Regions from separate parts of the Polaromonas sp. CG_23.6 genome, predicted to be linked through region 2. Evidence: riboswitches for the same ligand, from Rfam matches in the RefSeq annotation. Region 2 holds a riboswitch; the other holds the start of a gene.
What was found. A riboswitch is a leader RNA that binds a small molecule or an ion and turns the genes downstream of it on or off. The one in region 2 is predicted to bind glycine.
Positions count from the first base shown of each region.

Region 1: linked by a shared signal. The riboswitch ahead of H4V98_RS10295 (D-amino acid dehydrogenase) and the one ahead of gcvT (glycine cleavage system aminomethyltransferase GcvT) in region 2 are both predicted to bind glycine.

Region 1 covers NZ_JARXUY010000001.1:2,179,966-2,195,520, forward strand. The annotation lists gene H4V98_RS10290 (sodium:alanine symporter family protein) at 1-225, opposite strand, end outside; gene H4V98_RS10295 (D-amino acid dehydrogenase) at 416-1,672, opposite strand; glycine riboswitch at 1,837-1,937, opposite strand; gene H4V98_RS10300 ([protein-PII] uridylyltransferase) at 2,077-4,755, opposite strand; gene map (type I methionyl aminopeptidase) at 4,815-5,648, opposite strand; gene purL (phosphoribosylformylglycinamidine synthase) at 5,875-10,020, shown strand; gene H4V98_RS10315 (D-hexose-6-phosphate mutarotase) at 10,097-10,978, opposite strand; gene H4V98_RS10320 (heparan-alpha-glucosaminide N-acetyltransferase) at 11,283-12,026, shown strand; gene H4V98_RS10325 (catalase) at 12,252-14,702, shown strand; gene H4V98_RS10330 (peptidylprolyl isomerase) at 14,766-15,548, opposite strand.
Region 2 covers NZ_JARXUY010000001.1:2,890,931-2,906,485, forward strand. The annotation lists gene H4V98_RS13660 (TRAP transporter substrate-binding protein) at 99-1,070, shown strand; gene H4V98_RS13665 (TRAP transporter small permease) at 1,162-1,656, shown strand; gene H4V98_RS13670 (TRAP transporter large permease) at 1,653-2,930, shown strand; glycine riboswitch at 2,995-3,098, shown strand; glycine riboswitch at 3,122-3,223, shown strand; gene gcvT (glycine cleavage system aminomethyltransferase GcvT) at 3,271-4,425, shown strand; gene gcvH (glycine cleavage system protein GcvH) at 4,482-4,850, shown strand; gene gcvP (aminomethyl-transferring glycine dehydrogenase) at 4,883-7,777, shown strand; gene H4V98_RS13690 (FKBP-type peptidyl-prolyl cis-trans isomerase) at 7,921-8,322, shown strand; gene H4V98_RS13695 (alpha/beta fold hydrolase) at 8,335-9,210, opposite strand; gene H4V98_RS13700 (NUDIX hydrolase) at 9,247-10,134, opposite strand; gene H4V98_RS13705 (DUF302 domain-containing protein) at 10,496-10,948, opposite strand; gene H4V98_RS13710 (putative sulfate exporter family transporter) at 11,306-12,346, opposite strand; gene H4V98_RS13715 (bifunctional enoyl-CoA hydratase/phosphate acetyltransferase) at 12,343-13,329, opposite strand; gene xsc (sulfoacetaldehyde acetyltransferase) at 13,409-15,223, opposite strand; gene H4V98_RS13725 (IclR family transcriptional regulator) at 15,393-15,555, shown strand, end outside.

The DNA.
Region 1 (15,555 bases), 710 kb from region 2:
GGCCAGCGCGGTCATCAAGGCGGCGTAAGGGGTGATTTCGCCTTTGGCGCCCGACTCGGGCTTGCGGCCTTTCCAGACCATGCGAAACCCGGTGACGATGCGCAAAATCGGCATCAGCTTGAGCCGGAGTTGAAGAAAAAGGCCAGTGCCAAGAACCAGCACCAGCATGGGCGGTCCCCAGACGAAGTTGTTGATCGCTGTGACGATCGATGTCAGGGTTTCCAAGATTTTGTCTCCATATAGTAGTTATTGAGGCGAACGAAAGCACCCGCCCATGGCGGTTATTGATGAACAACCTTGCCTGTCACGGCAAGGTCTCGTGGTTTTGAGGGCGGCTGGCAATGCCAGTGAATCGCTGCCGCACCCAGGCAAGCCGTCAGCGCCAAATGTCAGCTGGCGCATGGGCCTTGAGTTTTCAGGCCGCGACAGGGTTGCCTTGCAGCAAGCTCGTTGGTTTGAAGGCTTCGCTCACCACATCACCCACCATCTCGGCGGTGATGGCTGACAGCGTCCAGCCGAGGTGACCGTGTCCGGTATTGTAAAAAACGCAGGGCGAGCGCCCACGGCCAACGCGTGGCAGCATGTTGGGCATCATGGGCCGCAAACCCGCCCAAGGTATGACGCTCTGGGTGTTGATGCCGGGAAAGCAGCGCTGCACCCAGTCCACCAGGGGCTTGATGCGGTCGGCACGAATGTCACGGTTGTATCCGTTGAACTCGGCTGTGCCGGCCACCCGGAAACGGTCAAGGCCCAGGCGGCTGGTGACCAGCTTGGTTTCATCGTCCAGCAAACTGACCACGGGGGCTGCCGCCTGACTTTGCGCGTCTTGCAGGTTGACGGTGATGGAATAGCCCTTGACCGGGTAGATGTTCACGCGGTCGCCCAGCGAGGCAGCCAGCGCGCGGCTGGCGGTGCCGGCACAGACCACCACGCCGTCAAAGACCGCGCGGGTTTCCTGGGCGCCATGACCCACCGTCACGCAGGCCTGGGTTGCGTCTGCCGTCACGCTTTTTACGTCTTGGTCATAGAGGCATGTCACACCCAGTCGTACGGCGGCTTCGGCCAGGCCCTTGGTGAAGCGGTGGATATCGCCGGTCGAGTCGCTTTCGGTGAAATAGCCGCCGTAATACTTGCCGGCCAGCGTCGGCTCGAGGACGCGCATCTCTTCAGGGGTGACGGCGCGGCGTGGCAGACCGCCTTCGGCCAGCAACTTGGAAACCTTGCCTGCGTGGTCAAAGCTGGCCTTGTCGCGGTAAATGTGAAGAATGCCTTCTTTTTTCAGGTCAAAGTCTATGCCCTCCTGTTCGGCCCAGCCCAGCAGATGCTTGCGCGCCGCGATGGCCAGGCGCGTGGTTTCTATGGTGTTGCTTCGATAGTTGGGAATGTTTGCAATGAACTCGGCAAACCACGATATTTTGTGCCAGCTGGGTTTGGGACTGACCAGCAGCGGGGCATCGCTCTTGAGCATCCACTTCAGGCCCTTGAGCAGCGTTGACCAGTGGTTCCACACCTCTGCGTTGGACGCGGAAAGCTGGCCGCCATTGGCAAACGAGGTTTCCATGGCGGCATAACGGTGCTTTTCGAACAAAGTGACAGAAAAGCCGCGCTTGGCCAGTGCGTAGGCTGTGGTCACGCCGGTGATGCCACCACCAATGACTGCGATTTTTTTCATGAAAGTCTCCAGCAACGTCAAGGGGTTGAGCCCGCGCGCAAATGTGCTGCGGACACCCCCTCTGTTCTGGACCTGAGAGATTCACCGGCCTTCGCTTGTGGCAGGGCTGGTTTGCTCCTTCGGTGCACCGCATGACGTAGCCTGCGGCAACTCTTCAGAGATCAATAGTGATGCCGGTCCTTTGGCCTGAGAGTTTCCGGGGTGGTTGCTCCTTCGGCGCCGGGTACTGCGTTAGCCGTACCACAGACTCTTCCGGCATCAAGCAGGCTAAGCGCCGATTGATGCATGCCGTTCTCAATGAGAGCGGCAATGATGGTAATTTATCAGCTATCCGGCTAGATCAACAAACTTTTTCAGATTTTGCGGCATCTTTGTCAAGATACGACAAAGATGCGTGCTGAATCTTATTCGCTCAAGGCCTTGAGCAACTCGGTTTCAATCGCAATCTGCGCTTTGTTGTGCTGCAGTTCAGGTCCGTCGATCAAAAAAGTGTCTTCGACCCGTTCGCCCAGCGTTGTCACCTTGGCCAGCTTGACGTTGATGTGGTGATTGGCCAGCACGCGTGCAATCAGGTAAAGCAAGCCGACCCGGTCGCTGGCCGACACGCTGAGTAACCACCGCTGGGCTTTTTCATCCGGCCGCAAATCGACGCGTGGGGTCACCGGAAAGCTTTTGACGCGGCGCGACACCCGGCCTTTGCTGGGTGGCGGCAGCGGGCCTTTTTCTTCCAGAATGCGGCCCAGGTTCACCTCCACCATGGTGGCCAGTTCGCGGTAGTGCTCTTCCAGCAGCTCGCTGGTGACCTGGAATGTGTCCAGGGCAAAGCCGTTGTTGGTGGTGTGCACCTTGGCGTCCAGGATGCTGAAGTCGGATTTGTCAAAGAAGCCGCAGATGCGCACGAACAGGTCTGGCGCATCGGGCGTGTAGACCAGCACCTGCATGCCTTCGCCGGTTGCCGACTGGCGCACGCGCACTGTCACCACGGCCTTGCCGATGTGGCGCGACAGGTGCCGGGCATGCCAGGCAATGTCGGCGGCTTCGTGGCGCATGAAATAGCTCACGTCCAGCGTGTCCCAGAGCGCCTTGTAGGCCTGGAAGGGCTCGGCGTGCAGTGCCAAAAGCGTCAGTGCGCCGCGCTTGCGGGCCTCGATCTCGGCGGCGGCATCGGGCGCGCGTCCGCCCAGCACGCGCAGTGTGTAGCGATACAGGTCTTCCAGCAGCTTGCCCTTCCAGGCATTCCATACTTTCGGACTGGTACCGCGAATATCGGCCACCGTGAGCAGGTAGAGGGCGGTCAGGTAGCGTTCGTTTCCGACCCGCTTGGCAAATGTGGCGATGACCTCCGGGTTGCTCAGGTCCTCCTTCTGGGCCGTGCGGCTCATGCTCAGGTGTTCGCCCACCAGGAACTCGATCAGCCGGGTGTCCTCGGCGGCAATGCCGTGCTGACGGCAGAAAGTGCGCACATCCTTGCGGCCCAGCTCGGAGTGGTCGCCGCCGCGCCCCTTGGCAATGTCGTGGAACAGCGCGGCGATGTACAGAATCCACGGCTTGTCCCAGCCTGCGGCCAGTTGCGAGCACATCGGGTATTCATGCGAATGCTCGGCCATGAAAAAACGCCGCATGTTGCGCAGCACCATCAGGATGTGCTGGTCGACGGTGTAGACGTGGAACAGGTCGTGCTGCATCTGCCCGACGATGCCCCGAAACACCCACAGATAACGGCCCAGCACCGAGGTCTGGTTCATCAGCCGCATGGCGTGGGTGATGCCTTGGCCCTGCTGCAGGATGCGCAGGAAAGTCGCCCGGTTCACCGGGTCGGTGCGAAATTTCGCATTCATCATGCCGCGGGCGTTGTAGAGCGCGCGCAAGGTGCGTGCCGACAAGCCCCGGATGCCGACATGGGTTTCGAACAGCAGGAAGGTTTCCAGGATGGCGTGAGGCTCCCGCAGGTAAAGGTCGTCACTGGCCACTTCGAGCATGCCGGCCTTGTCCAGAAAGCGCGCATTGAGCGGGCGCAGCGGATAGTTGCAGGGGCTGAGATGCTCCTCGATATTGAGCAGCAATATCTGGTTCAGCTGGGTGACCGCCTTGGCCGTCCAGTAATAGCGGCGCATCAGCGCTTCGCTGGGGCGCGCCGGCGGGCGTCTGGCCGCCCGTCCGCCCCGGGGTGACACGGCCCTGTCCAGCGGCAGGGCCACCTGAGCCGCATCCAGTGCAGGCAGGCGTTCGCTTCGGTTGCCAGGCTGTGTGTGATAGCCGAAAGATTCGGCCACTGTTGTCTGCAGGTCAAACACCAGGCGGTCTTCGCGCCGACGGGCAATGATGTGCAGACGCGCCCGTATCAGGCTCAGCAAGGCCTCGTTGGCCTTGATCTGCCGGACTTCAAAGCTTGAGATCAGCCCGTTTCTGGCCAGCTCGTCCCAGGATTTCCCCAGGCCTGCAGCGCGGGCCACCCACAGCACCACCTGCAGGTCGCGCAGCCCGCCGGGCGATTCCTTGCAATTGGGCTCCAGCGCGTAGGGTGTGTTGTCAAACTTGTTGTGGCGCTGGCGCATTTCCAGCGTCTTGGCGATAAAAAACGCCTTGGGGTCAAGAATTGCGTCAAGCTGCGCCTGCAGGCGCTGGTAGCAATCGGCCCCGCCAGTCACCAGACGCATTTCAAGCAGCGAGGTCTGCACGGTGACGTCCTTGGCCGCTTCCTCGACGCAGTGGGCCGCCGTGCGAACACTGGAGCCAATCTGCAGCCCGCAGTCCCAGCAGCTGCTGATAAAGTCTTCGACCTTCGCCTTGAGCGCCGGGTTATTTTCAACATCGATCGCGTCGTCGGGCAGCAGCAGAAGTACATCGACATCGGAATGCGGAAACAATTCGCCCCGGCCAAAACCGCCGACCGCGATCAGGCAGGCATCCCGCGGAAATTCGGCTTGTTGCCACAGGCGCCGCAGGGTGGTGTCGGTCAGCTGGCTCAGCTTTTGCAGCAGTCCATGGATGCCCCGGGTCGAGGCACCGCTGCCCGCCAGCGCGGCCAGAACAACCGCCTTGCCAACACTGTATTGTTCACGAAAGGGAGCCAGTTCAGTCATGATGGCGGGGCCTGACCTTGAAAGAATCGAAGAAGGCAGTCCCGTCAGGGAGGCCGGGATCAGGCGGCGGTTGTTTCGCGCGACAGCTGCGGCACGAAATCCGGAATTGGCGGGCTGCCGGCCGACAGCGTCAGCACTTCGTAACCGGTCTCGGTGACCAGCACCATGTGTTCCCATTGCGCCGACAGCGAATGGTCGCGCGTCACGATGCTCCAGCCGTCTTTTTCCGGACCATCCTTGATGTCGCGCTTGCCGATGTTGATCATCGGCTCGATGGTGAACACCATGCCGGGCTTGAGTTCGTCAAGCGTGCCCGGGCGGCCGTAATGCAGCACCTGCGGGTCTTCATGGAACTTGGTGCCGATGCCGTGGCCGCAGAACTCGCGCACGACCGAGTAACCCTGCTTTTCGGCAAACGTCTGGATGGCGTGGCCGATGTCGCCCAAGTGGGCGCCGGGACGCACGCACATGATGCCCTTCCACATGGCGTCGTAGGTGACCTGGCACAGGCGCTTGGCGGCAATCGAGCATTCGCCGATCAGGAACATGCGGCTGCTGTCGCCGTGCCAGCCGTCCTTGATGCCAGTGACGTCCACATTGACGATGTCGCCCTTTTTCAGCGGCTTGTCGTTCGGAACGCCATGGCACACCTGATGATTGATCGAGGTGCACAGCGACTTGGGGTAGGGCGGATAGCTGGGCGGGCCATAGCCGAGCGTGGCCGGGACAGTTCCTTGCACGTCGACCATGTAGTCGTGCGCCAGCTGGTTGATTTCGTTGGTCGTCACACCGGGCTTGATGAAAGGGGTCAGATAGTCCAGCAACTCGCCGGCCAGTCTGCCCGCCACGCGCACGCCTTCGATACCGGCTGCATCTTTGTAAGTAATACTCATGGAGGAATTATCCCACTGGCGTCTGTTGCGTGCTTTTCAACGGGCAGCAAGGCTTTTGACGGTGCATCAAAGCGCGGCCGGTGCGCTGATAAAATTGCCGTTTGACGCGAACTGCGCAGATTCTGGCCTTTTGCCGGGAAGTTATTTCCAGCAAAAGGCTTCATATTCGACAAAAACAGCTTGCTGGCTGCCCTCCACCACTTTTATCCAAAAGGCCACCCGTACCGTGACCCTGCACCTGACGACTTTTGAGGGCGACGCCCACGGCATCAGCGCCCTGAGCGATTTTCGCGTCCAGCAACTTCTGCCCCGGCTGCAAGCCATCCACGACAAGATCGTCGGCATCAGCGCCCGGTTTGTGCATCTGGTCGCCACCGAAGCGACTCCTTCGCCGGACCTGAAAAACCGGCTGGCGGCCTTGCTCAGCTACGGCGAACCGTGCGCACAGCCCGCCGCAAATGCCGCCGACAACGTGTTGTTCATCGTGTCTCCGCGCTTCGGCACGGTGTCGCCGTGGGCGTCGAAAGCCACTGACATCGCGCACAACTGCGGCTTGGACGTGCGGCGTATCGAGCGCATCACCGAATACCGGCTGAGCCTGAAATCCGGCTTTTTCAGCAAATCGGCACTGACGGAATCCCAGCACGATCAGGTCGCCGCGTTGCTTCACGACCGCATGACGGAAAGCGTGGTTGCCGACCGTGCCCACGCAGAAGCGGGCTTGTTCACCGAGCTGCAGGGTGCGCCGTTGCAGACCATTGACGTACTGCAGGGCGGAAAAGCCGCGCTGCAGCAGGCCAACAGCGAGTTCGGCCTGGCACTGGCTGAAGACGAGATTGGCTATTTGGTCCAGGCCTTTACCCAGTTGCAGCGCAACCCGACCGATGTCGAGCTGATGATGTTTGCGCAGGCCAACAGCGAGCATTGCCGGCACAAGATTTTCAACGCCGATTTCACGATTGATGGTGCGCTCCAGGACAAAAGCCTGTTCGGCATGATCCGCAACACCGAGAAGCTCAACCCGCAGCACACGGTGGTGGCCTATTCAGACAACGCTTCGGTCATGGAAGGTGCGAAAATCCAGCGATTTTATGCAAAATCGGCCTCTGGCGCAGGTGTGACGGGCGCAAGCAGCTATCAAAGTTATAGCGTCATGGACGATGTGCTGACGCATGTGCTGATGAAGGTGGAAACCCATAACCATCCAACGGCGATTTCCCCGTTTCCCGGCGCATCGACCGGCGCAGGCGGTGAAATCCGCGACGAAGGCGCGACCGGGCGCGGCTCCAAACCGAAAGCCGGTTTGACAGGCTTCACGGTTTCAAAACTGTTTGACGGCGATTACGGCAAGCCCGGCCACATCGCCAGCCCGCTGCAAATCATGACGGAAGGCCCGCTGGGCGGCGCGGCGTTCAACAACGAGTTTGGCCGGCCCAACCTGAATGGCTACTTCCGCGAGTACGAGCAGACCGTCGGCGGCCAGCGCTGGGGTTACCACAAGCCGATCATGATTGCCGGCGGCGTCGGCACGATTGATGCCGAGCTGACGCACAAGATTTTGTTTCCGGCCGGCACGCTCCTGATTCAGCTGGGCGGCCCCGGCATGCGCATCGGCATGGGCGGAAGCGCCGCCAGTTCGATGGCGTCGGGCGCCAACGCGGCACAGCTCGACTTTGATTCGGTGCAGCGCGGCAACCCGGAAATCGAGCGCCGCGCGCAGGAAGTCATCAACCAGTGCGCCCAGCTGGGCCTTAGCAATCCGATCCTGGCGATTCACGATGTCGGCGCGGGCGGCTTGTCCAACGCCTTTCCCGAACTGGTGAACGACGCCGGGCGCGGGGCGCGCTTTGACCTGCGCGCCGTCAAGCTCGAAGAAAGCGGCTTGTCGCCCAAGGAAATCTGGAGCAACGAGAGCCAGGAACGCTATGTGATGGCGATTGCACCCGAGTCGCTGGCGCAATTCGAGGCGTTTTGCGAGCGCGAACGCTGCCCGTTTGCGGTGATTGGCGTGGCGACGGAAGTAAGGGAGTTGATCGTCACAGACGAAGTAAGTACTGGCCTTCCAAATCAGCCGGGGTCGCAGAACCGGCTTAGCCGGACTGCAGGCGCAGCGACCCCCTCGGGGGGCAGCGAACCACACGCAGTGGGGAGCGTGGGGATTCCAGTTCATATGCCCATGAATGTCTTGCTGGGAAAACCCCCCAAGATGCACCGCGACGTAACTACCGTGGCGCGCAAGATCAAGCCGATTGACCTGACCGGCGTTGACCTGCAAAAAAGCTGCATTGACGTGCTGATCCACCCCACCGTGGCGTCCAAGCGTTTCTTGATCACCATTGGCGACCGCACCGTGGGCGGCATGACACACCGCGACCAGATGGTCGGCCCGTGGCAGGTGCCGGTGGCCGATTGCGCGGTGACGCTGGCCGATTACCAGGGCTTTGGCGGCGAGGCCATGAGCATGGGCGAGCGCACGCCGCTGGCCGCCATGGGCTCGGGTGGGGCCGCCGCGTCCGGCCGCATGGCCGTGGCCGAAGCCATCACGAACCTGCTGGCTGCGCCGATCGAGCTGGCGCGCGTCAAGCTGTCGGCCAACTGGATGGCTGCCTGCGGCGAGCCGGGCCAGGACGCTGCGCTGTACGAGACCGTCAAGGCCGTTGGCATGGAACTGTGCCCGGCGCTGGGCGTGTCGATTCCGGTCGGCAAGGATTCGCTGTCGATGCGCACCGTCTGGAAAGACGAGGGCGATGGCGCGGCGAAAAAGGTCATCTCGCCGGTGTCGCTGATCGTCAGCGCCTTTGCCACGCTGGCCGATGTGCGCGGCACGCTCACGCCTGAGCTGAACACGGTGGAAGCCGACACGACCTTGATCCTGATCGACCTGGGCAAGGGCCAGCGCCGCATGGGTGGCTCCATCCTGGCGCAAACGCTCAATATTGAAGACGGCGAAGTCCCCGACCTGGACGACCCGCAAGACCTGGTGAATCTGGTCAATGCCATCAATGAACTGCGCGCGCAGCGCCAGATCCTGGCTTACCACGACCGCAGTGACGGCGGCCTGTTCGCCGCCGCCTGCGAAATGGCCTTTGCCGGCCATGTCGGCGTGTCGCTGAACATTGACATGCTGCTGGTCGAGGGCGACGGCATCAGCGACAGCCGCATGGAAATGGGCGACAGCAAGAACTGGGCGTCGCAGGTCAGCGGTCGCCGTGACGAGCTGACGCTCAAGGCGCTGTTCAACGAAGAACTGGGTGTGGTGATTCAGGTGGCAACGTCCGTGCGCAATGACGTGATGCAGACACTGCGCACGCACGGACTGTCCAAATTCAGCCATTTCGTCGGCAAGACCCGGCCGGCGCATGCATCCCTTGACGTCGGCAAGGGTGAAGTGCATGTCTGGCGCGACACCAAGGCAGTGTTCAAGGCCAAGCTTCAGGACCTGCACCAGGTCTGGGACGCCGTGAGCTGGAAGATTTGCCAGCAGCGTGACAACCCGGCCGGCGCGGACAGGGAACATGCGGCAGCCGGTGATCTGGCGGACCCGGGCTTGCATGTTTTCCTGCCGCCCGCCATGCGCGACGGCATTCATGCCCCGGCGCTGATGCTGTCGCGCCCGAAAGTGGCGGTCTTGCGCGAACAAGGCGTTAACTCGCATGTGGAAATGGCTTATGCCTTCACGCAAGCCGGTTTTGATGCCATCGACGTGCACATGACCGACCTGCAGACCGGCCGCGCCCGGTTGGCCAATTTTTCCGGCGTCGTCGCATGCGGGGGTTTTAGCTACGGCGACACGCTGGGCGCAGGCATCGGCTGGGCGCGTTCTATCACCTTCAATCCGCTGCTGGCCGAGCAGTTCAGCAGTTTCTTTGGCCGCAACGACACTTTTGGCCTGGGTGTGTGCAACGGCTGCCAGATGTTTGCCGAACTGGCCGACATCATTCCCGGCGCCGAGGCCTGGCCGCGCTTCACCACCAACCGCAGCGAGCGTTTCGAGGCGCGGCTGTCGATGGTCGAGGTGCTGGAATCGCCCAGCCTGTTCTTCGCCGGCATGGCGGGCATGCGTCTGCCGATTGCCGTGGCGCACGGCGAAGGCTACGCCAACTTTGCGCACCGGGGCGACGCCGGCAAGGCGATCGCGGCCATGCGCTTCACGGACAACCATGGCCAGCCAACCGAAGCCTATCCGGCCAATCCGAACGGCAGCACCGGCGGCTTGACGGCCGTCACCACATCAGACGGCCGCTTCACCGCGATGATGCCGCACCCCGAGCGGGTGTTTCGCAATGTGCAGATGAGCTGGACCAATCTGGACAAGAGCGCCGCCAGCCCCTGGATGCAGCTGTGGCACAACGCCCGCCAGTGGGTCGGTTGATCAGGCGGCTTTGACAATTATACAAGCTGCTATCGAATATATAGCAGCTTGTATTCGCCAGTCATGCGCAAAAGGCTTATTCGATGCTCAAGGTTTGTCCCAGCCAGTGCTCGGCGCCCGGTGCCAGGGCAATGACATCGGGTCCGGCATTGGCGGCCTCGATGCAGAAATAATCCTGCCAGCCATCGTCGGGCACGTCGGTCATCTGGCGCGCGCCTTCGCTGCCGGGGTTCCACACCACCACCGACCGGCTGCCATGCGTTTGCATGAGGATGCGGCGTTGCCAGCCCGCGTCGGTCAGTGTGCAGCGGCCGGTGTAGGCGCTGACGGTGTCCGGCGCTGCATGGTAAATGCGGTCGCAAGCCTGATCAAGGGCAAACGGCGCTTGCTGGACAGCGGCTTCCATGCCGCGCAGTTTGTCCCGGTAGGGCAGGCCGTCCAGGCCTTCGATGCCGATCTTCGCCGCACTGCTGACAGCAAAGTAACTGTGCAGCGCTTGCGTCAGTCGAAACGTCCGCGTGCCGAAGTTGCGGGTGTGCAGCGACTGGCTCAGCGTTTGGCCGAGCGTGATCTGCAGGCTGACCTGCAGGTGGGGCGCCAGGTCGGCAAGGCGGGCATCGGCACAAGGTTGCAGGCTCAAACTGACTCCATCGTCGCCGCTGGCATGCACTTCGCTGACTTGCCATGCAACCCGTCGCGCGGGCCCATGCTGCAACGCGTCTTCTGGCATGCCTTGCTTGGCAAACCACGGCCAGCACACCGGCACGCCGCCACGAATTGCTGCAGGCTCGGGCGGCGAGTCCGGGGACAACCAGAAAATCTCGCGTTGACCGGTGGGTACCCACGACAGCAGGTGCGCGCCGTGGAGCGCAATGATGGCGGTGCCGTGGCGTGTGGCCAGTTGCAAGGCCTCATGGCCTGCATGCTGGCAGGGGGTGATTTCAGGCGGCAGGTGCATGCCACGAATTATGGCTGTACCTGCTGTTTTTAATGTCGATCCTAATGGCCTGATGGCCAGAACACACAACCCTGGCGACGATGAATGCCCTGGCTTTGCGCCTGGCGTCCATGTCGCTGACCAAAAAGAAGTTTGCGGGGGGAGACGCTGTTACCGCGTTCTGCCCACCCTGGCCGTGTCGACCACGCCGAAATGACAAACCAATGCGAACAATGTTGCTGAATTTGGCTTCTGCAGGCGGTGAGATAGCTATGCGGCCGACCAGGCGAGTCACAAAGAAATACCTGTGCGTACACTCGGAGACATGCTTTTTCGCCGATTCGACTATCTCGACGCCCTGCGCGGCCTGGCCATCCTCTGGATGACGGCCTATCACTTGTGTTTTGACCTGAACCATTTTGGTTATCTGCAAGAGAATTTTTACTCGAATCCATTCTGGACATGGCAACGCACAGCGATCGTGACGCTGTTTCTGTTCACGGCTGGCTTGGGTCAGTCGGTGGCTTTTGATCAGCACCAGACGTGGGCGCGCTTTTGGCTGCGATGGTTTCAGGTGGCCGGTGCTGCTCTGCTGGTCAGCGCTGGCTCCTACGCCATGTATCCAGAAAGCTTTATTTATTTTGGCGTGTTGCATGGCATGGCTGTCATGCTGGTGCTCGTGCGGCTGACGGCAGGCTGGGGTCGGTGGTTGTGGCTGCTGGGCAGTGCGGCCATCGCCCTGAAGTTCATGGCCAGTGGCGCACATGCCCTGTGGCCCGCTCTTGATTTCCTGAATGACAAAACGCTGAACTGGTTGGGGTTGATCAGCCGCAAGCCTGTCACCGAAGACTATGTTCCCCTGGTTCCCTGGCTTGGCGTGGTGTGGCTGGGCATGGCGGCGGGGAACTGGATGCTGCGCGCGCGGCCACAGTGGCTGGTTGCGCATTCCACCCCAGCCCCTCGTGCCATTAGCGCGTTGGCCACACTAGGGCGGTGGAGCCTGAGCTACTACCTGCTTCACCAGCCCGTGTTGATGGGTCTGCTGACAGTTTTGAGTTTTTTGAAGTAACTTTGGCCTCACTGCATTTATTGAAGGCGTCCCGGACTGAATCGCGCCCCGTCCTGGTTTGTCAGCTTTCGCAGGAGATCAGCCAGAAAGTTGCTTGCAGGTTACATGGCCATTTTCACGGTTCATAAAATGCTTGCTTGGGCAAACGGCCACGTCCTACAAAAGGGTTTGAATCGCTTGGGTATTGTTTTTGTTGGCAATCTCGCCGGCTCACCCCCAATATTCATGCCTAAAACCAGCCCACCGGCCGATGGCCGAAAAAATACCGGAAAAAATTCTTCTGCCAGTGACACTTCCGCCAAGGCCTCTGCCCGTAATACCGACAGTGGCCCTGCCAAGCTAAACCCTGACTCAGGTGGTGACACGCAGGTTGAAAAAATGGTTCAGACCGAAACTTTGGTCGCTGCCATGCCTTTCAATTCGAGAAAATCCGCTGAACACGGATTTGCCAATGCCATCGCGCCACAGCAGGGCGCCACCGTAAAGCCCGAGTCCAGGTTGCCTACAGGCAGCACGTTGTCTGAGCACAACAGCAGTGACAAGACCGGAAGCGTCGTGCCCGAAGGCGTGAATGCTGCCATTGAGCCGCTGGACCGGGTTCGCGTGGATGCGTCGGGACAGATGCTGACCACCAACATGGGCACGCGTATTTCGGATAACCAGAATTCGCTGAAACTCGGCCTGCGTGGCCCGGTATTGCTCGAAGATTTCATCTTTCGCGAGAAGATGACGCATTTCGACCACGAACGCATTCCAGAACGCATCGTGCATGCGCGCGGTTCCGGCGCCCATGGCTATTTCGAATGCTACGAACCGCTGACGCAATACACCAAGGCCGCGCCTTTCAAGGAAGCCGGCAAGGTCACACCGGTGTTCGTGCGCTTTTCTACCGTCGCTGGCGAGCGCGGCTCCAAGGACACGGCCCGCGATGTGCGCGGGTTTGCCGTCAAGTTATACACAGACGAGGGCAACTGGGACATTGTGGGTAACAACATGCCGGTGTTCTTCATTCAGGATGCGATCAAGTTCCCCGATCTGGTACATGCCGTGAAGCCCGAGCCGCACAACCAGATCCCGCAGGCTGCCAGCGCCCACGACACCTTCTGGGATTTCGTGTCGCTGATGCCTGAATCGACGCACATGCTGATGTGGCAGATGTCGGATCGCGCCATTCCGCGCAGCTTTGCCACGATGCAGGGTTTCGGCGTTCATACCTTTCGTTTTGTCAACGACGCTGGCGAAGCGGTCTATGTCAAATTTCATTGGAATCCAAAGGCTGGCACGCATTCGCTGGTGTGGGACGAGGCCGTCAAGATTTCGGGCGCCGATCCTGACTTCCATCGCCGCGACCTGTGGGAGCGTATCGAGTCGGGTGCCTATCCGGAATGGGAACTGGCAGTGCAAATTTTCACGGAAGAACAAGCCGAGCAATTCAGCTTCGACATCCTTGATGCCACAAAGATTGTTCCGGAAGAACTGGTCCCGCTCAAGACAGTCGGGCGCATGGTGTTGAACCGCAACCCGGACAATTTCTTTGCCGAAACGGAACAAGTGGCTTTCGGAACGCAAAATATTATTCCAGGCATTGATTTCACGAACGATCCGCTTTTGACAGGACGCCACCATTCGTATGTGGACACCCAGTTGTCGCGTCTGGGCGGTCCGAACTTTCACGAAATCCCGATCAACGCCCCGATCGCTCCGATTTACAACAACCAGCGCGATGGCATTCATCGGCAGGCAATTCCTCGCGGACGGGTTTCTTATGAACCCAACTCGCTGGCAGGCGGCTGTCCGTTTCAGGCGGGTGCGGCCCAGGGCTTTGTGACCATGGCAAGACGGGCCGAGTCTCTGCAGCCTGAAGGCATGGTGCGCGGCAAGCCTGAGAAATTTGCTGACCACTACACCCAGGCCACGCTGTTCTATGAAAGCCAGACCTTGTCTGAAAAGGCGCACATTGCTGCTGCTTTTCGCTTCGAGTTGAGCAAGGTCACGGTGCCGGCGATTCGTCAGCGCACTGTGTCGATGCTGCGCAATGCGTCGGAAGAGCTGGCAGAAAAAGTGGCGGCGGGCTTGGGCATGGAACACATGCCGGACGCCATGCCGCTGGCTTTGGCGCAGCCTGCAGCACCCGAGGTAACCGTTTCACCGATGTTGTCGCTCATGGCGCGACCGGGTGATGGCAGCATCAGGGGGAGGAAGATTGCCTTGCTGATCGCGCGGGGTGTGGTGGCAAAGTCCATGGCGCAGGTGCAGTCTGCGTTACTGGCCGAAGGCGCTGTGGCGCGCTTGGTGGCGCCCCATATCGGTTCTGTGGCGGCGGTGGACGGTGAGGTTTTGCAGGCGGATGCTTCGCTTGAAAATGAACCCGGTTTCCTGTTCGATGCGCTGGTTCTTCCTGATGGCCAAGCGGGTGTGGATGCACTGGCGATGGACGGTCACACGATGGAGTTCATCAAGGACCAGTACCGGCATGGCAAGACGATTCTGGTACTGGGCGCTTCAGCGGCGCTGATGGAAAAAGCCGGTATTCCAAGTGCCTTGCCCGATGGAAAACCCGATACCGGCATCATCGCCGGGCCACCGGAAAGCACTGCCAATGCGATAGAGAAGTTCCTCAAGGGCGTTGCGCAACACCGCCATCCGCAGCGAGAAACCGATCCTCCGAGCGTGTAGTGGCGCGACTGACATAAAAAAACGCGGCCTTGGCCGCGTTTTTTTATGATTCAAGCACTCTGCTTATTCGATCTTGGCTTTCTTGCGCAAATCTTCCTGGAAGGCTGCGAGCTTTTGCTGCTGCATCTGCTGGGCAATTTGCGGCTTGACTTCTTCAAACGCAGGCAGTTGCGCCGAGCGGATGTCGTCCACCCGGATGATGTGATAGCCGAATTGCGACTTGACCGGCTTATCGGTCGTCTGGCCTTTGCTCAACTTGAGCAGCGCTTCGGTGAATTCAGGCACGTAGCTGGACGGATTGGCCCAGTCCAGATCGCCGCCCTTGGCGCCGGAGCCTGGGTCTTTCGATTGCTTTTTGGCGATGTCCTCGAACTTGCCGCCTTTTTTCAGGCTCGCAATGATGGCATTCGCTTCAGACTCCTTTTCGACCAGGATGTGGCGTGCCTTGTATTCCTTGCCGCCGTTGGCCGCCGCAAATTTGTCGTATTCGGCCTTCAGGTCGGCATCGGTGACCGGATTGGTCTTTTGGTAATTGGCGAACAGTTCGCGGATCATCAGGGTCTGGCGGGCCAGTTCCATTTGCGCCTTGAAGTCGTCGCTGGCAGCAATTCCCTGCTTTTCGGCTTCCTGCATGAACACTTCACGGGCAATGACTTCTTCGCGCAATTGCCCTTCCATTTCCGGCGTGACCGGGCGACCGGCCTTGGCAACTTGCTGGGCCAGTGCGTCCAGCCGGGTTTTGGGAACAGCCTTGCCATTGACGATGGCAAGGTTTTGGGCCATGGCGCCAGCGCTCAGCGCCAGCAGGCTCGCCATGGCCGTGGCCAATAAAATTTGTTTCTTCATGATCAAG
Region 2 (15,555 bases):
CCGCGCACGTTCGACCGCTGTCAGCAGCAATAATCAAAATGTTTACGGCGCTTTGCCCTAATCCATAATTTTTATCGCAATTACTTTCCGGAGACAGCATGAAGCTTTCGAAACTTCTCATTTGCCTGAGCCTGGGCCTGGGATTCATGGCTTCGGCCACTGCACAGACCACCATGCGGATCAGCATCTCAACAGCTCAGAACTCACACCAAGGTGTGGCGATAGACACTTTTGCCAAGGAGGTTGAAAAGCGCACGGCAGGAAGATATAAGGTTCAGACCTTCTACAACGGTGCTTTGGGCGGCGAGCGGGAGTCGATTGAAGCGGTACAGCTGGGGACGCAGGCATTGGCATTCTCGTCGTCGGGCCCCATTCCCAACTTTGTTCCTGAAACCAAAATCCTGGATGTACCGTTTCTCTTCCGGGACAAGGCCCATGCACGTGCCGTGCTCGACGGACCAATTGGCCAGGACTTGCTGACCAAATTCGATGCCAAAGGCTTCAAGGCACTCGCCTGGGCCGAAAACGGCTTTCGCCACATGACCAACAGCAAGCGCGACGTCAAGACACCTGAAGATCTCAAAGGTTTGAAAATGCGCACCATGGAAAACCCGGTGCATATTGCTGCCTACAAGGGCTTTGGCATCATTCCCACACCTATGGCCTTTCCCGAAGTGTTCACTGCACTTCAGCAGGGCACCGTAGATGGACAGGAAAATCCTCTGTCGGTCATCATTTCAGCCAAGTTTGATCAGGTGCAAAAGCACTTGACCTTGACGGGCCACGTTTATTCGCCTTGCATCTTCGTGATGAACAAGGCGCAGTTCGACGAACTCAGCGCAGCCGACAAGCAAGCCTTTCTTGATGCCGCCAAAGAAGGAACCAAGGCCAATCGCGCCCGGGTGGACGAAGACGATGCCAAGGGCGTAGCCGACCTGCGCGCCAAGGGAGTGACCGTGATTGACACGATTGACAAGGCCAAGTTCGTGGCCGCACTGGCACCGGTGAACGCCGAGTTCGAAAAGCAATTCGGCAAGGTTGCGCTCGACAAAATTCGAAACTACAAATAAGCCAATATCTTTTTTGCTACGTTTTCGGTAGCTTGATATGCCCGTAGCTATTGCGCTAACGGGCGTTTTCTTTAAATATCGGTGTCATTTCATGAAACACGCCTTTTTAACCGTCGAACGCTGGACGACCGGATTTTCCATGCTGGTGGCATGCCTGATGCTGGTCATTGCCTCGTCGCTGGGAATGTTCCAGATCGTGACCCGTTTTGTATTGGAGCAACCCGCAGAATGGAGCGAAATCCTGATCAGGCTGAGTCTGATCTGGATGGTTTTCATGGGTATCCCGGCGGCTTTTCGCCAAGGGGCGATGGTCAGTGTCGATGTGCTTTATCGCTGGAGCCCACCCCGGATCAAGCGTGTGCTCGACTGGGCGGTCTGCCTTGCGGCGCTGGCCCTGATCGGTGTCATCATCTGGTGGGGCTGGGACTATTCGCTGCGCGGTCGCGTTCAGTCGATGGCCGGGCTTGAATCCATTTCAATGTTCTGGGGATATGTGGCCATGCCGGTTGGCGGGCTCTTTTGCGTGATGGGAATCATTGGCAACCTGATCGATCCACAACGCCAAGAACTGGAAACAGCCCAATGACCGCCGTCATGCTGACGACCATGGTGCTGTGCTTTGCATTGACCATTTCCGTTGCCGTTTCCATCGGACTTGCGTCGGTTCTGGGCATTCAGGCGACCAATGCCAACATGCTGATTTCGGTCAAGGAAATGTTTTCTGCAATCAACAAATTTCCGTTGGCTGCCATTCCCTTCTTCATCCTGGCAGGCAATCTGATGGAAACCGGCGGCATTTCGCGCCGGCTGGTGGAGTTTGCAAAAAGCATCGTGGGCGGCGTACAGGGCGGCCTGCCGATGACCTGCGTGCTCACCTGCATGATTTTTGCAGCGGTTTCAGGCTCGTCGGTGGCAACCACCTTTGCCGTTGGCGCCATTTTGATTCCGGCACTGGTGAAGCATGGCTATCCGACAACCTATGCCGCAGCCCTGCAGGCGACCAGTGCCGAGTTGGGTGTCATCATTCCACCGTCGATTCCGCTGATCCTGTATGGCGTGAGCGCCGAGGTCTCGATTGGCGAACTTTTCGTCGCTGGCATAGGGCCGGGCATCTTCATCAGCTTGTCGCTGATGATTTTTGTCTACGTGTATTGCCGCTTCAAAGGCTGGGGCAAGAACGACGGCGACGGGCGACTCGGTTTTTTCAAGGCAAGCTGGCAGGCTGGCTGGGCGTTGCTGATGCCGGTCATCATCCTGGGCGGTATTTACGGTGGCATTTTCACGCCAACCGAAGCAGCAGCCGTCGCGGTGTTTTATGCACTGGTGGTGGGCGTGGTGATTTACCGGGAAATCAGCCTGGCCAGTTTGATCGTGGTGCTGCGCAAGTCGGTGTTGTCCAGCGCCGTGATCATGTTCATCATTGCCAACGCCGGGCTGTTTGCCTTTCTGATCACACGTGCTGGTGTGCCTGACGCGATTGGCCACTGGCTCGAGGCTGTGCTGCAGTCACCCGCGCTGTTTCTGCTCGGGGTGAATGTTGCGCTGTTTTTCATTGGCATGTTCATTGAAACCAGCGCCGCAATCATTGTGCTGGCGCCGATTTTGGCACCTGTGGCCATGCACTTCGGCATCGACCCGGTGCATTTCGGCATGGTCATGGTGGTCAATCTGGCGCTGGGCATGATCACCCCGCCCTTTGGCGTGAACCTGTTTGCCGCCTGCACGGTGGCAAAGGTCTCCCTGGACCGCATCATCCGTCACCTGATTCCTTTCGTGCTGGTGATTCTGGCGTGCCTGCTGGTGATCACCTACGTGCCGCAGTTGTCGCTGGGTTTGCGTGACCTGTTGTACGCGAAATAGAAGCCTGGGAAAGCCCCGAAAAGCCTGAAGGAGCGCGCAAGAGAGCGGCTTTGCTCGGCTACACTTGGCAGCGTCAGGAGAGAGTTTTCCCAGAGAAAACCGCCGAAGGCGCATGCGCCACCCCCAATGGTGGACTGAACGCTCAGGCAAAAGGACTGGCAACCGCCCCTAGGCGCATCAACTGCCAAGGGGCGTTCCCAACTGGAGAGAGACCGCTTTGAAGGCGGTCCACCGAAGGAGCAACCCTGCATCGCCAGGCGAATCTCTCAGGTAAAGTGGACAGAAGGGGCAGCCCGTGGCGTTTGGCCACGGAATCATGTTTGCCCCTTTGGAGAACGCCATGTCCCACGACCCGTCTGCCGCCCCTGCCCCTTTGCTCAGCACACCGCTGCATGACCTGCATAGGGAACTTGGCGCCCGCATGGTGCCGTTTGCCGGTTATTCCATGCCGGTGCAATACCCGGCCGGCCTGATGGCCGAACACCTGCAAACCCGCAGCAGCGCCGGTCTGTTTGACGTGTCGCACATGGGGCAGTTGCGGCTCGTTGGCCCGGATGCCGCCGCCGCACTGGAAAGCCTGATGCCGGTCGATGTGATCGACCTGCCTGCGGGCAAACAGCGCTACGGCCTGCTGCTCAATGAAGAAGGCGGCATCATCGACGACCTGATGTTCTTCAACCGCGACTACGCGAATGGCGGCGATATCTTCGTCATCGTCAATGGCGCGTGCAAGACCGGCGACATCGCCCATATCCAGGAAAAAATTGGCAGCCGCTGCGAAGTCATCCCCATGCCCGAGATGGCCTTGCTGGCGTTGCAAGGCCCGCTGGCCGTGAACGCTCTGCAACGCCTGTCGCCGGGCGTTGAAAAGCTGGTGTTCATGACCGGCGGTGAGTTCACCGTGGCGGGCTGCGACTGCTTCATCACCCGCAGCGGCTACACCGGGGAAGACGGTTTCGAGATTTCAGTGCCCGCCGCGCAGGCCGACACCCTGGCTCGAACCCTGCTGGCCCAGCCAGAAGTCAAGCCTGTTGGCCTGGGCGCGCGCAATTCACTTCGTTTAGAGGCCGGCCTGTGCCTGTATGGCAGCGACATCGACACCACGACCACGCCGGTCGAAGCCAGCCTGAACTGGGCGATTCAAAAAGTTCGCCGTACCGGCGGCGCTCGTGCCGGAGGCTTTCCGGGCGCAGACAAAATCCTGGCGCAGCTGGCCGAACCGGCCAGTTTGAGCCGTAAACGAGTTGCCTTGATGGCCAGTACGCGCGTTCCGGTCCGCGAACCCGCCATGCTGGAAAACATGGACGGCCAGGCAATCGGCCAAGTCACCAGCGGCCTGCTCAGCCCCACGCTGAACCAGCCGATTGCGCTGGCCTATGTGCATCCTGACTATGCGGTGGTTGGCACCGAGTTGTTTGCCATGGTGCGCGGCAAACCCGTGCCCATGCACGTGTCGACCACGCCCTTTGTTCCCACACGCTACCACCGTGGCTGATTCATCTATCTCTTTCGTTCACTTCCCTTTTTCATACAAACTCCCGGAGAAACCGCATGACCGTCAAGTACACCGAAGACCACGAATGGCTCAAGATTGAAGACGACATGGCCACTGTCGGCATCACCGTGCATGCGCAAGACGCACTAGGCGATGTGGTGTTTGTCGAGCTGCCGGAAGTCGGCACGACATTTGCCCAAAAAGACACCGCTGGCGTGGTCGAGTCAGTCAAGGCGGCAGCGGATGTCTACATGCCGGTCAGCGGCGAAGTCGTTGAAGTGAACGAAGCACTGCGTGATGACCCGTCACTGGCCAATTCCGACCCGCTGGGCGCCGGCTGGTTCTTCAAGGTCAAGCTCTCCGACCCGTCGCAGCTCGACGCGCTGATGGATGAAACCAGCTACACCGCCTTTTCTGCCGCCTGAATTTTTCATCAAGACTGATACGGAATCCTGACATGCTGATGCCATCCGCCACGCCGCTGGGCGCGCTTGAAAACCCTGCCGAATTCATTGCCCGGCACATCGGCATTGATGAAACGGATGAAGTCCACATGCTCGGCGTTGTCGGCTCTGATTCGCTCCGGGCGCTGATTGACGGCATCGTGCCGCGCTCGATTGCCCGAAGCAGCGCCATGGCGATTCCGCCGCCGGTGTCTGAAGCGGCCGCGCTCAAGCAGCTCAAGGCCATGGCCGCCAAGAACAAGGTATTCAAGAGCTTCATCGGCCAGGGTTATTACGGCACCTACACGCCGGGCGTGATCCTGCGTAACGTGCTGGAAAACCCCGCCTGGTACACCGCCTACACGCCCTACCAGGCCGAGATTTCGCAGGGCCGCATGGAAGCGCTGATCAACTTCCAGACCATGGTCTGCGACCTGACCGGCATGCCGATGGCCAATGCGTCGATGCTCGACGAAGCCACTGCCGCCGCCGAAGCCATGACGCTGGCCAAGCGCAGCGTGAAGAGCAAAAGCAATGTGTTCATCGTGGCTGGCGACTGCCATCCGCAAACCATCGAAGTGATCCAGACACGCGCCCGACCGCTGGGCATCGAGGTCAAGGTCAGCACCCTTTCACGCACTGTGCCGCAGTTGATGGCAGAGGGCAATTACTTCGGCGTACTGGCCCAGTACCCGGCCACCAGCGGCGCCATTCATGACCTTCGGCCGCTGGCGGGACAAGCGCATGCCGATGGCGCAGCCTTGTGCGTCGCAGCCGATTTGCTGGCGCTGACGCTGCTCACACCACCGGGCGAATGGGATGCAGACATCGTGCTGGGCAGCACCCAGCGCTTTGGCATGCCAATGGGCAACGGTGGCCCGCATGCTGCTTATCTGGCGTGTCGGGATGAATTCAAACGCTCGTTGCCGGGCCGCCTGGTCGGTGTCAGCATCGATACCCATGGTCATCCGACCTACCGGCTGGCGCTGCAAACCCGCGAACAGCACATCCGCCGTGAAAAGGCCACGTCCAATATCTGCACGGCACAGGTGCTGCCAGCGGTCATAGCCAGCATGTACGCCGTCTACCACGGCCCTCAGGGCTTGAAGCGCATTGCCGAACGTGTGGCCACTTACACCGCCATTTTTGTGAATGGATTGCGCCAGATGGGTTTTGACATCACCAACAAAGGCGCCTTTGACTCGGTCACCGTCAAAACCGGTGATGCTACTAATTCAATAGCTAAGCGTGCAAGCCAGTCGTGCGCAAACCTTAGATTTCGCTTGAAAAATCACTTGGGTGTGTCGCTGGACGAAACCACCAGCCGCAGCGACATTGAACTGCTCTGGTCTTTCTTCGCCCAGCCCGGCCAGACTGTGCCGGTGGTGAGCAGTTTCGAGCAAGGCATCGAATCCCTGATTCCAGCTGCGCTGCGCCGCACCAGCGAATTTTTGACGCATCCGGTGTTCAACACCCACCACAGCGAAACCAGCATGCTGCGCTACATCCGCAAGCTCAGCGACAAGGACCTGGCGCTGGACCGCAGCATGATCCCGCTGGGCAGCTGCACCATGAAGCTGAACGCCACCAGCGAGATGATTCCCATCACCTGGCCGGAATTCGCCAACATCCATCCATTTGCGCCGCATGACCAGTTGCTGGGCTATGCCGAACTCGACCAGCAGTTGCGTGACTGGCTGTGCGAGGCCACGGGGTATGCCGGCATCAGCCTGCAGCCAAACGCCGGCTCGCAGGGTGAATACGCCGGCCTGCTGGTCATCAAGGCTTATCTTGAGGCGAATGGCCAGGGCCACCGCAATATCTGCCTGATTCCCTCGTCAGCCCACGGCACCAACCCGGCCAGCGCCCAGATGGCCGGCATGACCGTGGTGGTCACGGCCTGTGATGCACAGGGCAATGTCGACATGGCCGACCTGAAGGCCAAGTGCGAAAAGCACAGCGAGAAATTGGCTTGCGTGATGATCACCTACCCCAGCACCCACGGTGTGTTCGAGACGCATGTCAAGGAGCTTTGCCAGCTGGTGCATTCGCACGGCGGCCGGGTCTATGTCGATGGCGCCAACATGAATGCGCTCGTCGGCACCGCCGCACCGGGTGAGTTCGGCGGCGACGTCAGCCACCTCAATTTGCACAAGACCTTCTGCATTCCGCATGGCGGAGGCGGCCCCGGCGTCGGCCCGGTCTGCGTTGTGGCGGACCTGGTGCCCTACCTGCCCGGCCATGCAACGGCTGGCATGCCCGTGAACGGCGTGGGTGCGATTTCAGCTGCCCCGCTGGGCAATGCAGCGGTGCTGCCAATCAGCTGGATGTACTGCCGCATGATGGGGCCCGAAGGCTTGAAGCGCGCGACCGAAGTGGCAATTTTGAGCGCCAACTACATCAGCGCCCGCCTGCAAGACCATTATCCGACGCTGTATGCCAGCGAGAACAAACATGTTGCGCACGAATGCATCCTGGACCTGCGTCCGCTGAAGGAAACCAGCGGCGTGACCGCCGAAGATGTGTCCAAGCGGCTGATGGACTACGGCTTTCATGCGCCAACGCTCAGCTTCCCGGTGCCCGGCACGCTGATGGTTGAACCCACCGAAAGCGAGTCCCTGGCCGAACTGGACCGCTTCATCAATGCCATGGTTGCTATCCGCGAAGAAATCCGCCAAGTCGAAAACGGTCACTGGCCACAAGACAACAACCCGCTGAAACATGCACCGCACACCGCCGCCAGCCTGCTGGGCGCGGACTGGGACCGGCCCTATTCACGCGAAACCGGTGCCTTTCCGCTGGCCAGCCTGAAAGCGGTGAAATACTGGCCACCGGTGGGCCGTGTGGACAACGTCTACGGCGACCGCAATTTGTCCTGCAGCTGCATTCCGATTGCAGATTACGCTTGACGCGCACTGCACACTGCCTGAACGCCTTAACGCCTTAACGCCTCAACTCCTCCTTCTCTCTTTGAGAGAAGTTTGGGGTAAGGACCTGTAGTGACGGCAGCGCTAAACCCCATTTCAATCCCTCCATCATTCACAGGAAAACCATGAAATCAAACTTCTCCCTGCTCGCCCTCGCCGCTTTTGCGACCAGCGCCTTCGCCGTGGCGCCGCCTGAAACCCTGCCATCGGGTGTAAAGATCGTCCACACGGTAGACGGCACAGGCGCGCAGCCCAAGGCATCGGACACCGTCAAGGTGCATTACCGCGGCACGCTGGCCGACGGCAAGGAATTTGACAGCTCCATCAAACGCGGCCAGCCGGCCTCGTTCCCGTTGAACCGTGTGGTGCCATGCTGGACCGAAGGCATGCAAAAGATCAAGGTTGGCGGCAAGGCGACGTTAACCTGCCCACCGGCCACGGCCTATGGTGATCGCGGCGCCGGCGGCGCGGTGCCACCCAACGCCACACTGACGTTTGAAGTCGAGTTACTGGCGATTGAAAAGTAAGCTGCGTTTGGCTTACAAGGCTGCATTCAATGCGGCAAGGAGCGCGGCGTCAAATGCTTCTGTCCGCTCGAACTGCACCCAGTGGCCGGCTTCTTCGATGAGGGTGAAGGCTTTGAAACGGGGTGCTTGCCGCATAGCCGTCTCCACCGCCGCCAGTTGCCCCTTGAACAACGCGTCTTCACGGCCGTAGATGGCATGCAGCGGGCACTTTAGCAGCGGCAGCGTGCAGGCCAATACATCGGTGCGCGACAGGTTGCGACCCTGCATGCGGTCGCGCAAGACGTTGGCTACATGCAGGCGCAGCGCCAGATCGCTGATCGACGTCGGGTGGTGCAGCATCAACGCAGCCAGGTTGCCACGGTGAATGGCGTCACGCTGGCCGGCGTCCTTGAAATGGCGCCAGGCCCGCAAATGAAACGGCGTGTCGGGCGCAATGCCCAAGCCGGGCGCGCCGACCAGCACCAGACGCGCCACACGTGCCGAATACTGCGCCGCCAGAAAACCGGCGACCATGCCGCCAAATGAAAATCCGACCAGGTCGCAGGCTGCATCGCCCAACAGGCTTTGCAGCCCCTGCTCGACAAGACCGGGAAGCGCATCGGCGTCGGTTCCGTGCAGGGGCGCAGACGAATCGCCAAAACCCGGCAGATCGGGCACCAGCACCCAGCGGCCCGAATCGACGAGTGCGTCAATATTGCGCAGCCAGTGCATCCAGCTGCCACTGCCGCCGTGCAGCAACACCAGCGGTGCCAGGGCCGGATGGCGCGTCGCCTTGCCCCAGTGGTGCCAGACCATGGCGCCCGTCTCACAAGGGGTTTCGGAACAGGTGGCGGTTCTCAGGAGCGCTTGCGCTTGCAGCGGCAATTCAACGGAAGATTCAAAAGTCATCGCCTGTTTATACCCTTGCGCCGCAACGCGGCGGCGTCAATCGAACAGCCGGTCAAAACCACCATCAGGCTCAAAACGCTTGTTAAGGGCTTGGTAATACAGCCGCGTTGGTCCCGGCATGGCCAGATCGCGGACCGAGTGGCGAACATCGCCGGGATAACAAATCACCCGGTTCCCCTCCAGATCGAACGGCTCGGGCTGGATTAATGGGGGCAGGCGGCTGCGGGCTTGCGCCATCACGCTGTCCACGCTGGTGTGGCGCGCCAGATGGGCGAGACTCATGATCTGCGGCGGCGCCAGCGCGATCAGGCCGGCCCAGTACTGTTCCAGCGCCGTGCGCGGCGCAAGCCAGATGCTGTCGGTGGTTTCATGGTTGTCGTGAATCGCCACCTGCCCGGTGGGCACGGCAGACACAAAAAACCGGGTGTCAAAGCGCTTGTTCGTGACCGACGGCGCTGTCGGCGTGACCCAGCGCGCCCAGGGCACCAGGCTTCGGGTCTGCAGGCGCAGCGCCATTTGCGCCAGCACATCGTTGAACCCATGGCCTTCGCGCAGCAGTGCCGCTGCCCGGGAGCAGTCAACGCCCTCGCATGCAATGCCTTGCGCCATCAAGATGCCCGACTCCTCAAACGCTTCCCGCAGGGCCGCCACATACAACCCACCCGCCGTGCGTTCGCTGATGTCGGCTTCGTTCAGGCCGGCATGCAGTACCTGCAAAGGCTGGTCCAGATGCGCATCCATGTCCAGTTCGGCATCAAGCGCATCCACCTTGCCGCCCGGAAATACATAGGCGCCGCCCAGCACATCGGACAAGGTGTGGCGTTTCATCAGGAACACCTCCAGCCCCGCCGGCGCATCGCGCAGCATGACCACCGTGGCCGCCGGGCGCAAGGGCGTGGTGACAATTTCCAGATTCAATTCCATCGTCTGCTTTCAGGGGAAACGCCGCGCGGACCAGTCCGTACAGCCAGACAGCAGAGGCTATCAGAGTCTCTGCACTCGAGACGTTTCGAGCGTGACAGGAACGACGCGGCAACCACATTCCAAGGATTCCAATCAGGTATAAAAAATCATCAAATCCTGCTCTGGCGCAATCAGAATATGCATAAGCAGCTATTAATTCAGGAGCGATCAAGACGGGTAATGCACAAGCAGAAGTTGGCAGTCATACAGAATGCATTTCAGGCGCCTGTCTGCGAACTTTGGTTGCGTTCTATCAGGTCGAATAAACCTTGATCACACAGCACAAGTTTGCCGTGTCAATGCCTGAATGCCAGTGCTGTCCTCAGTTGGCAACCGCCGCCCCAACCAAGCCGCCAAGAGCCTTGCTCAGGTTCTCGACCACAGGGCACTGCGCCACGCCATGGCGCTGGGCAATGAATGCGGGATCGTTGTACCCGACCCAGACCTGAGCGGCGGCATCTTCCCACACCAATGCCTTGAGCGGCAGATCAATGCCAACCGTCTGCGCGCACTCCATAAACGGGGTGCCTCCCTGCGCGTTGCCGAAGATGAGCACTTCGGTGGGGCGCAGGGTTTTTTCTACCTTCTTAGCGCCAGCCGCGTGATCGATACGCGCGAAGACGGTCAGGCCGCGTTGCTTCACGACTTGTTCAAGCCTGTCCATGGTGACTTTGGCATCATGGGGACTTTTGACGGCCACCAGTCCATCGGCAGCATTGGCGGCGCCAAGGGTTGCAAACAAAACAAGGGCAACAAAGGTTCGCAAGAGATTCATGGCTGTGTTTTCCTGAGTGGTGTTGGCGCAGCTTTATTTGCCACGATAAGAATGAGACCCGCCGCGCACTGAGAAGTTCGCTGCGGGTGATTTGACTCCACACCTCAACATATCCTGCCGAACCGGAGAGTTCGCTTTCAATCTTTGAATTTTTCAAACTGGCTTGATGAAAAAATGCTACCTCATCGACCGTAAGTTTCAGCGATGACGCGTTGCAGTCACTGTTGCGTTGCCCCACATTTCGAGTCTTTGCGGCTCAGTCCCGAACCCAGCAGCTTTCGCTGGTGGGTTTTCAGTTTTTCACACCCGGCTTGGCCAGGTTGGGCAATAAAGGATGCAAAACAAAATACTTGCTGCTCAACGCCGCAGCAGGATGACGGCCAGCACAAACGCAGCCATCCACACCGTTTCGATCAACAGCAGCGCAAACGGCTTCCAGCCGGCACGCGCCAGTTGCATGAAGGATGTTTTCACGCCCAGCGCGGCAATCGCCACCACAAGGCAGGCGCGCGACACATCGTTCAGTCCGGTCTGCACGATGGCAGGCACGCCGCCCAGGGAATTGAGCACCACCAGCGCGACAAAAACCCACAGGAACCACGGCACCAGCGGCTGCTTCTTGGCCTCGTTGCCTTCGGCCATCAGTTCGCGCTGCTTCTTGAACACACTGGAGACGATAACCACCACGACGGCCAGCATCGACACGCGAAACAGCTTGACGATGGTGGCGTAATCGGCAGTTTCCGGATTCACCATGTAGCCTGCGCCCACCACCTGCGCCACATCATGAATCGTGCCGCCCAGGAAAAGGCCGGCCAGCTCGGGCGGCAGTCCCAGTGCCTTGACGATCAGCGGATAGGCCACCATGGCCACCGTGGACAGCACGGTCACGGTGACCACCACCATCAGTGTGGAACGGTCACTGTCCTTGTCACGCGGCAGCACCGCCGAAATCGCCAGCGCGGCCGAAGCGCCGCAAATGGCGACTGCGCCGCCTGACAGCACGCCTTGGGCGCGCGTCATGCCAAAGTGCTTGCCCAGAAACGTACCGCACAGCAGCGTCGATACCACCGCAATTACCACGATGGCCGCCGTTTCCCAGCCCAATCCGGCGATTTGCGAAGCGGTGATGCGCGCCCCCAGCAGGCCCACGCCGAGTCGCAACACGCCACGCGCGCAAAACTCGATACCCGGCCGGGTCTTGGTTTCCTGGCTGAGGTAATGAAACGCAATGCCGAAAAACAGCGCGTACAGGAATTGCGGGCCGCCGTGCAGTATTGACACTGTGGTGGCGGCCATGGCAATCACAGCCGACAGACCGACGCCTGGCAGCAGGTAGGGCACTTTGCGCAAACCGGAAGGCGGGCCAGCGGCCAGCGGGTCGTTGCTGGCGCTCATGCCACACGCTCTTTGGAGTTGGCGGGCGGGCACATCAACACGGCCAGCGCGCAGGAGGCGATGCGGCTGGAGATCGAGTCGGAACGGCTGGTCAGCACGATGGGCACGCGCATGCCAAGCACCAGCCCGGCACATTCGGCGCCCGCCAGGTAAACCAGCAGCTTGTAGGCCACGTTACCGGTTTCCAGGCCAGGCATCAGCAGCACGTCGGGTCGGCCGGACACGGCGGAAACAATGCCCTTGTTACGCGCCGAAACAGCCGAGATGGCGTTGTCAAGCGCCAGTGGGCCGTCTAGCACGCCGCCCGTGATCTGGCCGCGCTCGGCCATCTTGCACAGTGCGGCAGCATCCAGCGTGCCGGGAATGGCGAGGTTGACGGTTTCCACCGCCGACAGGATGGCCACATGCGGCAGCTTGATGCCAATGGCGCGTGCCAAATCAATCGCGTTTTGCGCAACGTCGCGCTTTTCTGCCAGCGTGGGCGCAATGTTGACGACGCAATCGGTCATCAGCAGCGGCCGCTCATAGCCGGGAACGTCCATGACGAACACATGGCTGGCGCGGCGCGCGGTGCGCAGTCCGGCATCACGTGAAACAGCGGCGGCCAGCAGATCGTCGCTGTGCAGGCTTCCCTTCATCAACACAGCGGCCTGGCTTTCACCGCACAATGCGGCAGCCTTGGCGGCGGTGATGCGGGGATTGTCGGGCGTGTCGTGTAACTCGATATTCGAAAGGTCCAGGCCTTCGGCTTCAGCCAAGGCCTGGATGCGGGCGGTAGGTCCGACCAGGATGGGGGTGATCAGACCGGCTTGGCACGCCTGGACAGCGGCGCTCAGAGAAGAAGCATCGCACGGGTAGGCCACAGCAACGCGGACCGGGCCGCGCGCCTTGGCCATCTGCACCAATGCGTGCAGATGCGGGTGGGTGGCGTCGCCCGATGACGACACGCTGTCAGCGCGGGGGGCAAGCTCGGAAAGAGTCATGGTTCAGAGTCTCCACACAAGATAAACAAAAACGCGCCGCATGGCCTGAATGGACCATGCGGCGCGCTGGAAGACTTACTTAGACGTAGTCCTTGTATTTCTCAAGCAGGCGCACTGGCTTGGCCAGGGCGTCGCGGCGGAACGGGTCGCCCAGTTCACGGGTGCACATGATCTCGATGACGCAGGTCTTGCCTTCGTTCATCTGCATGTCGATGGCCTTCTTGAGTGCCGGACCAACGTCTTCCAGCTTGTCCACGATGATGGCTTCGGCGCCCATGGCCTTGGCCATGCCGGCCCAGCTTTCGCTTTCAAGCTCGCCCGCCACAAAGCGGCGGTTGTAGAAGTCAACCTGGTTCTTCTTCTCGGCGCCCCATTGGCGGTTGTGGAAGACCACGGCAGTGACCGGGATGTCATGTCGCACGGCGGTCATGATCTCGACCATGCTCATGGCCCATGCGCCGTCGCCAGCGTAGGCAATGGCCGGACGTTCAGGCGCGGCCAGCTTGGCACCAATCATGGTGGGCAATGCGTAACCGCAGTTGCCAAAGCTCATCGGCGCAAAGAAACTGCGTGGCTCTTCAAAGCGCAGGTAGCTGTTGGCGACCGAGTTGATGTTGCCGATGTCGGTAGACACCATGGCGCGCGGTGGCATGGCCTTTTCGAGTTCGCGCAGAACCTGACGGGGGTGCAGGTAATCACCGCCGTTAAAGGTTTTTTCCTTGGCATTCTCTTCGATCATGTCCAGGCTGTAAGCATCTTTTTCGTGCGTCCATTCGTCCAGTTCCTTTTCCCAGGCGTCTTTTTCGGACTTGATGGTGGCGGCACGTTCGGCCTTGTTGGAATCGCAGGCCAGGGTCTTGCCCGTCAGGCGCTTGGTCAGCTCGGCGGCAGTGGCCTTGGCATCGCCACAGATACCGACGGTGATTTTCTTCACCAGACCGAGGTTGGTGTGATCGGCTTCGACCTGGATGATCTTGGCGTTCTTTGGCCAGTAGTCCATGCCGTGTTGCGGCAAAGTGCCGAACGGGCCCATGCGCGAACCCAGCGCGATCACCACGTCAGCCTGGGCGATCAGCTTCATGGCGGCTTTGGAGCCCTGGTAGCCCAATGGGCCGGCCCACAGCGGGTGGCTTGAAGGAAATGAGTCGTTACGCAGATAACCGTTCACAACGGGCGCGCCCAAGCGCTCGGCGAGGGCCTTGCACTCTTCCACCGCATTGCCCATCACCACGCCGCCGCCGGACAAGATAACCGGAAATTTGGCCGTGGCCAGCAGTTCGGCAGCTGCACTCAGCGACGCTTCGCCACCCGCGCCACGGTCGACGCGCATGGGCTTTGGGATCTCGCACTCGATTTCGCCGTAAAAGTAGTCACGCGGAATGTTCAGTTGCGTCGGGCCGTTGTCGGACATGGCGCGGTCAAAGCAGCGTGCCGTGTATTCAGCCATGCGCTTGGGGTGTGTGACATGTCCTTGGTACTTGGTGAACTCCTCGAACATGGGCAACTGGTTGGCTTCCTGAAAGCCGCCCAGGCCGATGCCGGTAGTGCCGGTCTCTGGCGTGATGATCACGACCGGGCTGTGGGCCCAGTAGGCGGCGGCAATGGCGGTCACGCAGTTGCTGATGCCAGGGCCGTTCTGGCCGATGGTCACGCCGTGGCGGCCCGACACGCGGGCATAGCCGTCAGCCATGTGGGCAGCGCCCTGCTCATGCACTACAGGAATCAGGCGGATGCCGGCAGGTGCGAAGATGTCCATTGCGTCCATGAAGGCCGAGCCCATGATGCCGAACATCTCGGTCACGCCATTGGCAACCAGGGTTTCGACAAAGGCTTCCGACGGGGTCATCTTCTGGATGCCGGTGACGGCAGAATTGACAGGCTTGTTCTGGCTCATGAAAGTCTCCTACGGTTAGGTTTACATCTGATTAATCAAAAAATCGATACGTTTAATTCCATTTATCCGGAATTGAACTGAATGGTATGAAATTTTTTTATAAACGTCAACAAAATTCAAAAAATAGAATATTTCATCTCATTTTTTGTAATTCCACTATCATCGATGCATGGAAATCGTGAAAACCCTCAAGCCAGACCCCGTGGAAATCAACGGCGACACGCCAACGATGCGATTGTTTTCGTTGCTGGAAGCCATTGCGACCAAGGACCAGTTGTTTTCGCTGCAAACGTTGACAGATGAAACGCAAATTCCAAAACCAACGCTTCATC